3 regions of the Microbispora sp. H10836 genome follow, and region 2 is predicted to be linked to each of the others. Evidence: riboswitches for the same ligand, from Rfam matches in the RefSeq annotation. Region 2 holds a riboswitch; each other region holds the start of a gene.
What was found. A riboswitch is a leader RNA that binds a small molecule or an ion and turns the genes downstream of it on or off. The one in region 2 is predicted to bind cobalamin.

Region 1 (3,265 bases), on a different contig from region 2:
CGCCACGAGGGCCGCCACCATCGCGAACCCGGACACCGCGAGCCCGGCGGCCCGCCGTCCCGTCAGCCACTCCAGGCCGCCCTCGGCGTACCGGAACCCGACCTGGTGGACCGCCAGCCAGACGAACGCGACGTTGAGGTAGCCGGCCGCCTCCAGGCCGGAGAAGCGCACCACGTCCATCAGCACCGCACCGCCCGCCAGCACCGGCAGGGCGACCCCGGCCCGCACCCGCATCAGGTGCGGCGTGGCCACCACGGCCAGCAGGTAGACCGCCAGGAACCAGAGCAACTGGCCGACCGTACGCGCGGCCACCTCCACCGGCTGCGCGGGCACCCCGAGCGCGACCAGGAGATGGGGGAGCGGCAGCCACACGACCGCGAGCGGCACGACCGGCCAGGCCAGGCGGCGCACCCGCCGCGCCGTCCACGCCCGCGCCACGCCGGACCGCGCCTCCGGGCGCCCCGCACGGCGCGCCGCGGACCGGAAGCTGATCGCGTTGGCCGCGCCCCCGGCGAAGAAGACCAGCGGCATGACCTGCGAGATCCAGGTGACGTACGGAACCGCCGCCAGGGCGTTGCCCGTGGTCAGCCGTCCCTGGGCGTACGACAGGACCGGCATCGTCCAGTGCTGGACGACCACGAGGACCATCCCGAAGACGCGCAGGACGTCGATGAAGCGGTCCCGTGGCGCGGGCGCGGCCGGGGCCCTTTCCGGAGCGGGGGGGAGCATGGTCAGGGACATGGGGGGACGCCTTCGCTGTGTCGGGCCGCCGGGGGTGGTCGACCCTTGAGCGGCGGGGGTCACGGGCTTGGGACCTCCGAGCGCGCGAGTCCCGTGCGCTCGGAGTTTTCGGGGCTGGGAGTCTTCAGGACTGGGGGTCTTCGGGGCCGGGGTCCTTGAAGCCCGGGTCTCCGAGGCGCTGAGACCACCTCGGAGTTCCGGCCCGTCGAACACTCCAAGCGTCCCGCCGCGGCCCCGGCCGGCGCAGCGACGCGGTCCCTACTTCCGATCATGGGCGCCCCCCTACCGCCGGGGTAGGGCCAGCCCTACCATCCCCGCGTACGCCCAGGCAGGCGCCCCGGCCGTCCGGGTCGAGCGCCTCGCCCGGCCGGTGGCGGCGGGAGCCCTCCGGCCCCGGCTGTCCGTCACGGACGCGGTCCGCGCGCTCGCGCCCGGCCTCGGACCGCCGGGTGAGACCCCGCGTCGACTCCCATGCGCGGGCGGGCCGGGGGTGGACGCCGGACAGGGGATTGGTACCGTTGCGTCCGACGCGCGCCGCGCAGCGAAGTCCGGTGAGAATCCGGCGCTGTCCCGCAACTGTGGTTCCCCGCCCCCGGGGACGAGCCAGGTCGCCTGCGCTGTGCGCCGACGCTATCGACCCTCGTGGAAAAGGGTGATCCGTCGCTTCCAGCGGGTCCCTCGATTCCCGGCATTCCCCCTGATGGAGGACCCTCGTGAGGCCCGTACGCACGGCCGTCGCGGGTGTGGTGCTGGGCGTGCTCGGACTGGCCGGCTGCGGCCAGACCGACGACGCCGCCACGTCCGCGGCCACCACCCCCGCAGTCTCGGACACCGCCGCCTCGAACAGCACGGGGCAGGCCGCCTTCCCCGTCACCGTGCAGGCCGGAAACGGCGCGGTGACCATCGCCAAGCGCCCCGAGCACATCGTGTCGCTCTCGCCCACGGCCACCGAGATCCTGTTCGCGATCGGCGCGGGCGCGCAGGTGTCGGCGGTGGACGACCAGTCGAACTACCCGCCGGAGGCGCCGAAGACCTCGCTGTCGGGGTTCAAGCCCAACGTCGAGGCGATCGTGGCCGCCAAGCCCGACCTCGTCGTGCTCGCCAACGACCTGGAAGGCGTCGTGGCCGGTCTGGGGAAGGTCGGCGTGCCGGTGCTGCTCGAACCCGCCGCGACCAAGCTGGACGAGACCTACGACCAGATCAGGGACCTCGGCGCGGTCACCGGCAACACGGCCAAGGCCGAAGAGGTGGCGAACGGCGTCAAGGAGAAGCTCGACGCCCTCGCGGCGGCGGCGCCGAAGGGCAAGAACCTGACGTACTACCACGAGCTGGACAGCACGCCCTACGCGGCGACGTCGAGCACCTTCCTCGGGCAGGTCTACAACCTGTTCGGGCTGAAGAACATCGCCGACGAGGCGCCCGACGCGGCGGGCGGGTACCCCAAGCTGTCGGCGGAGTTCATCGCCAAGGCCGACCCTGACCTGATCTTCCTGGGCGACACCAAGTGCTGCGGCCAGAACGCCGCCGCGCTGGCCAAGCGGCCCGGCTGGTCCGGCCTGTCCGCGGTGAAGAAGGGCCGCGTGGTGGAGCTGGACGACGACATCGCCTCCCGCTGGGGGCCGCGGGTCGCCGATCTCGCCCAGGCCGTCGGCGACGCCGTCCAGAAGGCGGCGAGCTGAGCCCGTGGTGGTGTGACGCGTGGCCGGTGAATGCGTGGCCGGTGAATGCGTGGTGACGCCGTGACCCCGGCCCGGCGCGGCCGGGCGCTGCTCGTCGCGTCCGCCGTGCTTGCGGCCAGCCTCGCCGTCGGCCTGGTGGCGGGCGCGGCGGGCATCTCGCCCCGCGCCATCGCGCTCGCGCTGCTCGACCGGCTGCCGCTGGTGTCCCTGCACTCGGGGCTCGCGCCGGTCGAGGAGGGGCTGCTGTTCCAGCTCCGGGTGCCGCGGGTGCTGCTCGCCGCCGTCGTGGGCGGGCTGCTCGCCACGGCCGGGGCGGGTTACCAGGGCGTGTTCCGCAACCCGCTGGCCGATCCGTACCTGCTCGGCGCGGCGGCCGGGGCCGGTCTCACGGTCACGCTCGTCGTGGTCTTCCTGGGCGGCGACGCCGGGGTGACCGCGGTGCCGGTCGCCGCCTTCGCCGGGGCCGTCGGCGGGGTGTTCCTCGCGTACGCGCTGGGCCACACGGCGGGCCGGGGCGGCGGCACCGCGACGCTCGTGCTCGCCGGGGTGGCGGTCACCTCGTTCCTCACCGCGATCCAGACCTTCGTGCAGCAGCTCAAGGTGGAGGAACTGCAGCGGATCTACGCCTGGATCCTCGGCGACGTCGGCGGCGGCTGGGACCAGGTCCGCATGATCGCGCCGTACGCCGTGGTGTCGACCGTCGTCATGCTGCTGCACGGGCGGCTGCTCGACGTGCTGTCGGTCGGCGACGAGGAGGCGGTCAGTCTCGGCCTGCACGCGGCGCGCGTGCGTTTCGCCGTGCTGCTGGCCGCCTCGCTCGCCACCGCGGCGGCGGTCGCGGTCAG
Region 2 (3,265 bases):
GCCGCGCGGCGGCCATGTCGATCAGCGCCTTCTGGGGAAGCTCCCAGGCGGTGCGGTAGAGCGTCTTCAGCTCGCCGGGGATGGCGGGGATGTCCTGGATCGAGCCGTCGTTGAGCTTGATCGCGTCGCGCGTCGGCCGGGTCCACAGGCCCCGCGACTGGAGGTCGCGGACGAGATACCGGTTGACCTGGAGGAACTCTCCCGACAGCGTCTCCCGCTTGAAGACGTTGGACACCTGCGGCTCGACGCACTCGTAGCAGCCGGCGATCGAGGCGATCGTGGCCGTCGGCGCGATCGCGACCAGCAGGGAGTTGCGCAGCCCGGTCTCCGCGATCCTGGCCCGCAGCGCCGCCCACTCCTCCGGGTGCGCCGGGGAGCACGGGTAGTGGTCCGGGTGCAGGACGCCGCCCGCCGCCCGCGTCTGCTCGTACGCCGGGTGGCGCCCGCGCTCGACGGCCAGGTCGGCCGAGGTGCCGTACGCCGCGAGCGCGATCTCCTCGGCGACGCGGGTGGACAGCGCCAGTGCCCCGGGTGAGTCGAACGGCAGGCGCAGCGCGAAGAACACGTCGGCGAGGCCCATGACGCCGAGCCCCACCGGCCGCCACTTCCGGTTGGCCGCCTCCGCCTCCGGCGTCGGGTAGAAGCCGAGGTCGATCGTCCGGTCCAGGAACCGTACGGCGGTGCGGACCGTGGCGCGCAGCCTGCCGAAGTCGACGGCGTCGCCCTCGGGGGTCAGGTGCGCGGCGAGGTTGACCGAGCCGAGGTTGCACACGGCCGTCTCCCCGTCGCTGGTGACCTCCAGGATCTCGGTGCACAGGTTGGACAGGTGGATGACGTTGCCGGGCAGCGCGGTCTGGTTGGAGGTGCGGTTGGCGGCGTCCTTGAACGTCATCCAGCCGTTGCCGGTCTGGGCGAGCGTACGCATCATCCGGGCGTACAGGGCCCGGGCCGGCACCTGCCGGACGTATCGCCCGGCGGCCTCCAGCTCGCGGTAGCGGGCGTCGAACGCCTCGCCCCACAGGTCGGTCAGCTCGGGGGCCTTCTTGGGGTCGAACAGCGACCACGTGCCGTCCGCCTCGACCCGGCGCATGAACTCGTCGGGCACCCAGTTGGCCAGGTTGAGGTTGTGGGCGCGGCGCGACTCCTCGCCCGTGTTGTCGCGAAGCTCCAGGAACTCCTCGATGTCGGCGTGCCAGGTCTCCAGGTAGACGCAGGCGGCGCCCTTGCGCCTGCCGCCCTGGTTGACGGCCGCCACCGAGGCGTCGAGCGTGCGCAGCCAGGGGACGATGCCGTTGGACAGGCCGTTGGTGCCCCGGATCAGCGAGCCGCGCGAGCGCACCCGCGTCCAGGCGACGCCGATGCCGCCGGAGTATTTCGACAGCCGGGCCACCTGGCCGTACCGCTCGTAGATGCTCTCCAGCTCGTCGCGGGGCGAGTCGAGCAGGAAGCACGACGACAACTGCGGCCGACGCGCGCCCGAGTTGAACAGCGTCGGCGAGCTGGGCAGGTAGGCCAGCGTGGACATCAGGCCGTACAGCTCGGCCGCCTCGGCCACCGTGGCCGACAGGCCGCAGGCGACCCGCAGCAGGAAGTGCTGCGGGCGTTCGAGCACGCGCCGGGTGACCGGGTGGCGCAGCAGGTAGCGGTCGTAGACCGTGCGCAGCCCGAAGTACTCGAACCGGTCGTCGGCCGCCGTGTCGATCAACGCGTCGAGCGCCCCGGCCTCGTCGGCCACGAACGCGGCGACGGCGTCGCCCAGCAGCCCGGCCGCGTGGGCGGCCGCGACCGACTCGGAGAACGCGCGCACCCCCTCGGCCGCCGCCTCCTCCGCGATCAGCCCGCTCAGCAGCCGGGCCGCCCGGCGCGAGTTCTCCGGGTCGGCGATGACCCCGGCCGCCGCCTCCTCGATGGCCTGCCACACGGCCGCCGCGTCCCGCGCGCCGCCTTCCCCTGACACGGGGTCCGCGGACGCGGAGACCGGGTCGGTGATCGTCATCAGATGCCCTCTCCTCGTCGTCTCCTGGCCCGGCCGGACCGGAGGAGGGGCATGCCGCGGCGCACGCGCACGAGAGGCCAGCAGGTGGCCCGTGGCGGACGGCGGCGAGCCCTCCCTCGGGGCCCGGCGCGGGGCGCGCGCCCATGCGCGCGCGTCACCGGCAGGTCTTCGGACTCGCGGGCGTCCGGCCGGGCTCGCGCCCGCCGGTCCTACTGGCCGTCGCTTCCCGGGCGCGCCGGCGCCCAGTGCTTCACGACATGGTGCATGCAGACACCGTGCCGTGTGACGGCGGTCGTTCCCGCTCACCGCTGCGGGGCAGTCCCGGATTCGCACCGGGTTCCCTCTTGCCTCACCAAGGTGAACCAGCGACGCGATGGATCCTACATCTTGTGGCCCTTCCCGCAACTGCCCCCACAAGTTGTGCTTTTCAGCGGAGTCCGAGATCATTGAGCAGCAGGGCCGTTCGGCGCGCCTCGCCGGTCAGCCATTGCCGGAAGTCGTCGCCGTCGAGCCACATCGGCGTCCAGTCGTTGCGTTCGCACAGGCTCCGCCACCCCGGGGTGGCGGTGACGGCCCGGCACAGGTCGAGCAGGGCGTCCTGCCCGGGCGTGCCGCGCGGAGCGACCAGCCCGGTCCAGTCGGCGTACACGACGCGTACGCCCGACTCCGACAGCGTCGGCGCGTCCACCCCGGGCAGCCGTTCGGCGGAGGAGACGGCGAGCGGCCGCAGCCGTCCGGCGCGGACGTGGGGGGCGACCTCGCGCCTGCTGCCGAACCCGAGCGCGACCCGCCCGTCGAGGACCGCGGCGACGGCCTGCGCTCTGCTGCCGAACGCGACGTAGTCGAGCAGCCGCGGGTCGGCCCCCAGGCCCTGCGCGGTCATACCGAGCAGCAGGTGCTCCGGCCCCCGGTCGGCGCCGCCGGCCACCCTGGGGCCGCCCGGGTGGCGCAGCAGCGCGGCGGCGAACTGCTCGAACGTGCGGTAGCCCGATTCGGGCGAGGCGACGAGCACCTCCCACTCCCCCGCCAGCCGCGCGAGCGGGACGGCCCTGGCGACCAGGAGCGGGTCGCGGGCCAGCGCGCAGGCGGCGAGCAACGCGGAATCGGCGACCACCAGGCCGGTCCGCGGCCCGGCCGGCCGGGCGAGGGCCGCCCCGCCGCCGGCCTCCCACCTGATCTGGACGGCCCGGGCCCAGCCCCGCCCCTCGACGAGGGCCTTGAACCCGGCGGCGACGCCGTCCCCGCACCCGCCCGGCGGACGGGGGACGG
Region 3 (3,265 bases), on a different contig from region 2:
GCCCCGCCCAGCTTCCCGACGGGTTCGCCGTACGCTACGAGCCCGCCACCCGGCCTCTGGAGGTCGGCGGCGACTGGTACGACACCATCGCCCTGCCCGGCGGACGCATCGGCATCGTCGTCGGCGACTGCGTCGGACGCGGGGTGGAGGCCGCCGCCGTCATGGGACAACTGCGCAGCGCCTGCCGCGCGCTGCTCCTGCAGGACGACAGCCCGGCCCGCGTGCTCATGGCCCTCGACCAGTTCGCCGCCGGTGTCCCCGGCGCCCGGTGCACCACGGTCTTCTGCGGCGTCCTCGACCCGGAGACCGGGCACCTGTCGTACTCCAGCGCGGGACACCCCCCGGGCATACTCGCCCACCCCGACGGCAGCACCGGCCTGCTCGACGGCGGACGTTCCGTTCCCCTGGCCGTCCGCCCGGGTGCGACGCGCCCGGAGGGCGAGGCGGTCATCCCCGCGCGTGCCACGCTCATGCTCTACACGGACGGCCTGGTCGAACGTCGTCGCCGCTCGCTGTATTCGGGCATCGACCAGGCCAGCCAAGCCGTACAGGACGGCAGGAACGTCGCGGTCGACGACCTCGCCACGCAGGTGATGATCCGCCTGGCGCCCGCCGACGGCTACGACGACGACGTCGCTCTGCTGCTCTACCGGCACCCGGCCCCACTGGAGATGACGTTCCCCGCCGAGTCGTCGCAGCTCGCGCCCGTTCGCAAGGCGCTGCGGAGCTGGCTCGGCCAGTGCGACCTACCGGCCCAGATCGTGCAGAACGTCCTGGTCGCCGCCGGTGAGGCGTGCGCCAACGCGATCGAGCACGGCCACCGCCACACTCCCGGCGACACCGTCCGGCTCCGGGCCGAGGCGTCCGTCGACAACCTGCGCCTCACCGTCGCCGACACCGGCCGCTGGAAGGCCCCGCAACCCGAGGTGAACAGCCACCGCGGCCGCGGCGTCGCCCTCATGCGCGCCATGATGCAGCAGGTCACCATCACCCCGGGCCCGTCCGGCACCACCGTCGACATGCAGATGAGGATCGCCTGATGACCACGCCGCTCACCCTCACCCCCGGCCATGGCCCTGACGGCGCCGCCCTGCTGACCGTCGCCGGTGAGATCGACATGAGCAACACCGACAGCCTCGCCGCCGCTCTCGACCGCACGCCTGGCCCCGTCGTCCTCGACCTGACCCTCGTCGAATACCTCGACAGCGCGGGCCTGAGCGTCCTGTTCGCCCACGCCGACCGCATCACCCTCATCGCCAACCCCCTGCTGACCCCCCTCCTGACCATCTCCGGGCTCGCCGACCTCGCCACCGTCCAGGACGGCGGTCCCGACGTCCGTTAGGGCGGGCGTTCTCGGCCTCGTCCTGTGGCCGGACCGCTGGGCACCTCCTGTGAAGGGTTGACGCGAACAGGGGGAAGGGATACGTTCCGGTGGATTTCACGATCGTCCAAGGGAAATCCGGTGAGATGCCGGTGCGGACGCGCCACTGTATTCGGGACGTACATCCCGGGAGCCAGGTCGCTTGGGCCTTCGTGACCTCGCATGGTGGGACGCGTCATCCCTGAGGAGGCCTGTATGAGTGGAATGTCCACTCCTTCCGTCATCCCGATCCCGCGACTGAGGCTGTGGCTGCTGACCGTGCCGGTGTTGCTGCTGATCGCCTACCTGGTTCTGATGGACAACGGGGCGATCTCGCAGAGCGGCGCCTATCTGCACGAGCTCATGCACGACGGGCGCCACCTGCTCGGCGTGCCCTGCCACTGAGCGCGGGCGTGGTACGCACCCTGGTGGTCAGGGGCCTGCTTCTGGGCCTGCTGGCCGGATTGATCGCGGGCGGCTTCGCCTTCGCTTTCGGCGAGCCGCGGGTCGACAGCGCGATCGCGCTGGAGGAGGCCCACGTCGCGCACGACGCGCATGGTCACGACCACGGCGAGGAGGAACTGGTCGGCAGACCGGGGCAGAAGGCCGGGTTGTTCCTCGCCACCGGCCTGTACGGGCTCGCTGTGGGAGGGATCTTCGCCCTCGCGTACGCGGGGCTGCGCGGGCGGGTCGGCCCCCGGTCGGAGGGCGGGCTGGCACTCGCCGCGGCAGGGACGGCGTTCGTGGCGGTGATTCTTGTGCCATTCGTGAAATATCCGGCCAACCCGCCGGCCGTCGGAGACCCGGAGACGATCAATAGCCGTACCGTGCTCTACGTGGTGATGGTCCTCGTCGGGCTCGCGGCGGCGGTGATCGCGGTGGCGACCGCCCGCAGGGTCACCGCGGGGCCCTGGGCACGGTGGACCGCGGCGGCGCTGGCGTTCCTGGTCCCGGTGACAGCCGCCTGGATTCTGCTGCCCACCGTCGACGAGGTGCCCGAGGGCTTCCCCGCCACCTTGTTGTGGCAGTTCAGGCTCGCGTCGCTGGGGACCCAGCTGGTCTTCTGGACGGCCTTCGGCGTGTTGTTCGGGTGGGTGAGCGACCGGGCGGCGGGACGTGCGCGGGCCGTCCCGGCCACCGCCGCCACGCCGATCTGAGCCGGGCACGGTGCTGCTCGTCCGGCATGCCGGTACGCCGGAGATGCGGGCCGCCCGATTTCCCCTGGCCGATCGGGACGCCGACGCGGCGAGCCTGGCCAGGGCCGCCGCCCTGGCTCCGATGACGGCGGGCTCGGCCGGGTGGGCCGGTCCCGCCGTCGCCGCGCGCCAGACCGCCGCCGCCATCGGTCTGGAGGCGCGGGTGGCGCCGGCGCTGGCCGAGGTGGACGTCGGCCGGTGGCGCGGCCTGCCGTACGAGCAGGTCGCGCGGGAGGAGCCGGACGCCTTGGTGAGCTGGCTTACCGACCCGCACGTGGTTCCGCACGGCGGTGAGAGCCTGGCCGCGCACGCTGAGCGGGTCGCCGCCTGGCTCGACCTGGTGCGCGCGGAGCCCGGCGTCGTCGCCGTGTGCGACGCGGGCACGATCCGGGCGGCGATCGGCCACGCGCTGGGGCTCGATCCGCTGGGCGCCGCTCTCTTCGATCTCGCGCCGCTGTCGGTCACCGAGTTGCTAGCCACGCGGAGCGGCTGGCGGGTCGCCTACGTCAACCGGAAGGTCCCGTCGTGAGCCGGTCCGCGCCGTACGGCCGGACATCTGGCGGAAATGGCGCTCCCTCTGAGTCGGCCGAGGGCTGACTTCGGCCGGGCGCCTGCCGAAAGGCGCCCGGTGCCCACCGTGGGCCCGACGAGTTCCGCGGACATGCACGAATGCGAGTTTCCTCGCCGGACGGCGCACGGATCGGGCCGG

Region 1: linked by a shared signal. The riboswitch ahead of HHX30_RS02650 (ABC transporter substrate-binding protein) and the one ahead of HHX30_RS18935 (ribonucleoside-diphosphate reductase subunit alpha) in region 2 are both predicted to bind cobalamin.
Region 3: linked by a shared signal. The riboswitch ahead of HHX30_RS22045 (CbtB domain-containing protein) and the one ahead of HHX30_RS18935 (ribonucleoside-diphosphate reductase subunit alpha) in region 2 are both predicted to bind cobalamin.

Annotation. Positions count from the first base shown of each region.
Region 1 covers NZ_JABBWU010000001.1:573,947-577,211, reverse strand. The annotation lists gene HHX30_RS02655 (acyltransferase) at 1-741, opposite strand, end outside; cobalamin riboswitch at 1,240-1,376, shown strand; gene HHX30_RS02650 (ABC transporter substrate-binding protein) at 1,455-2,420, shown strand; gene HHX30_RS02645 (iron ABC transporter permease) at 2,466-3,265, shown strand, end outside.
Region 2 covers NZ_JABBWU010000009.1:264,186-267,450, forward strand. The annotation lists gene HHX30_RS18935 (ribonucleoside-diphosphate reductase subunit alpha) at 1-1,996, opposite strand, end outside; cobalamin riboswitch at 2,138-2,378, opposite strand; gene HHX30_RS18940 (tripartite tricarboxylate transporter substrate binding protein) at 2,424-3,265, opposite strand, start outside.
Region 3 covers NZ_JABBWU010000012.1:37,738-41,002, forward strand. The annotation lists gene HHX30_RS22035 (SpoIIE family protein phosphatase) at 1-1,040, shown strand, start outside; gene HHX30_RS22040 (STAS domain-containing protein) at 1,040-1,342, shown strand; cobalamin riboswitch at 1,413-1,542, shown strand; gene HHX30_RS22045 (CbtB domain-containing protein) at 1,577-1,765, shown strand; gene HHX30_RS22050 (CbtA family protein) at 1,774-2,517, shown strand; gene HHX30_RS22055 (histidine phosphatase family protein) at 2,528-3,085, shown strand.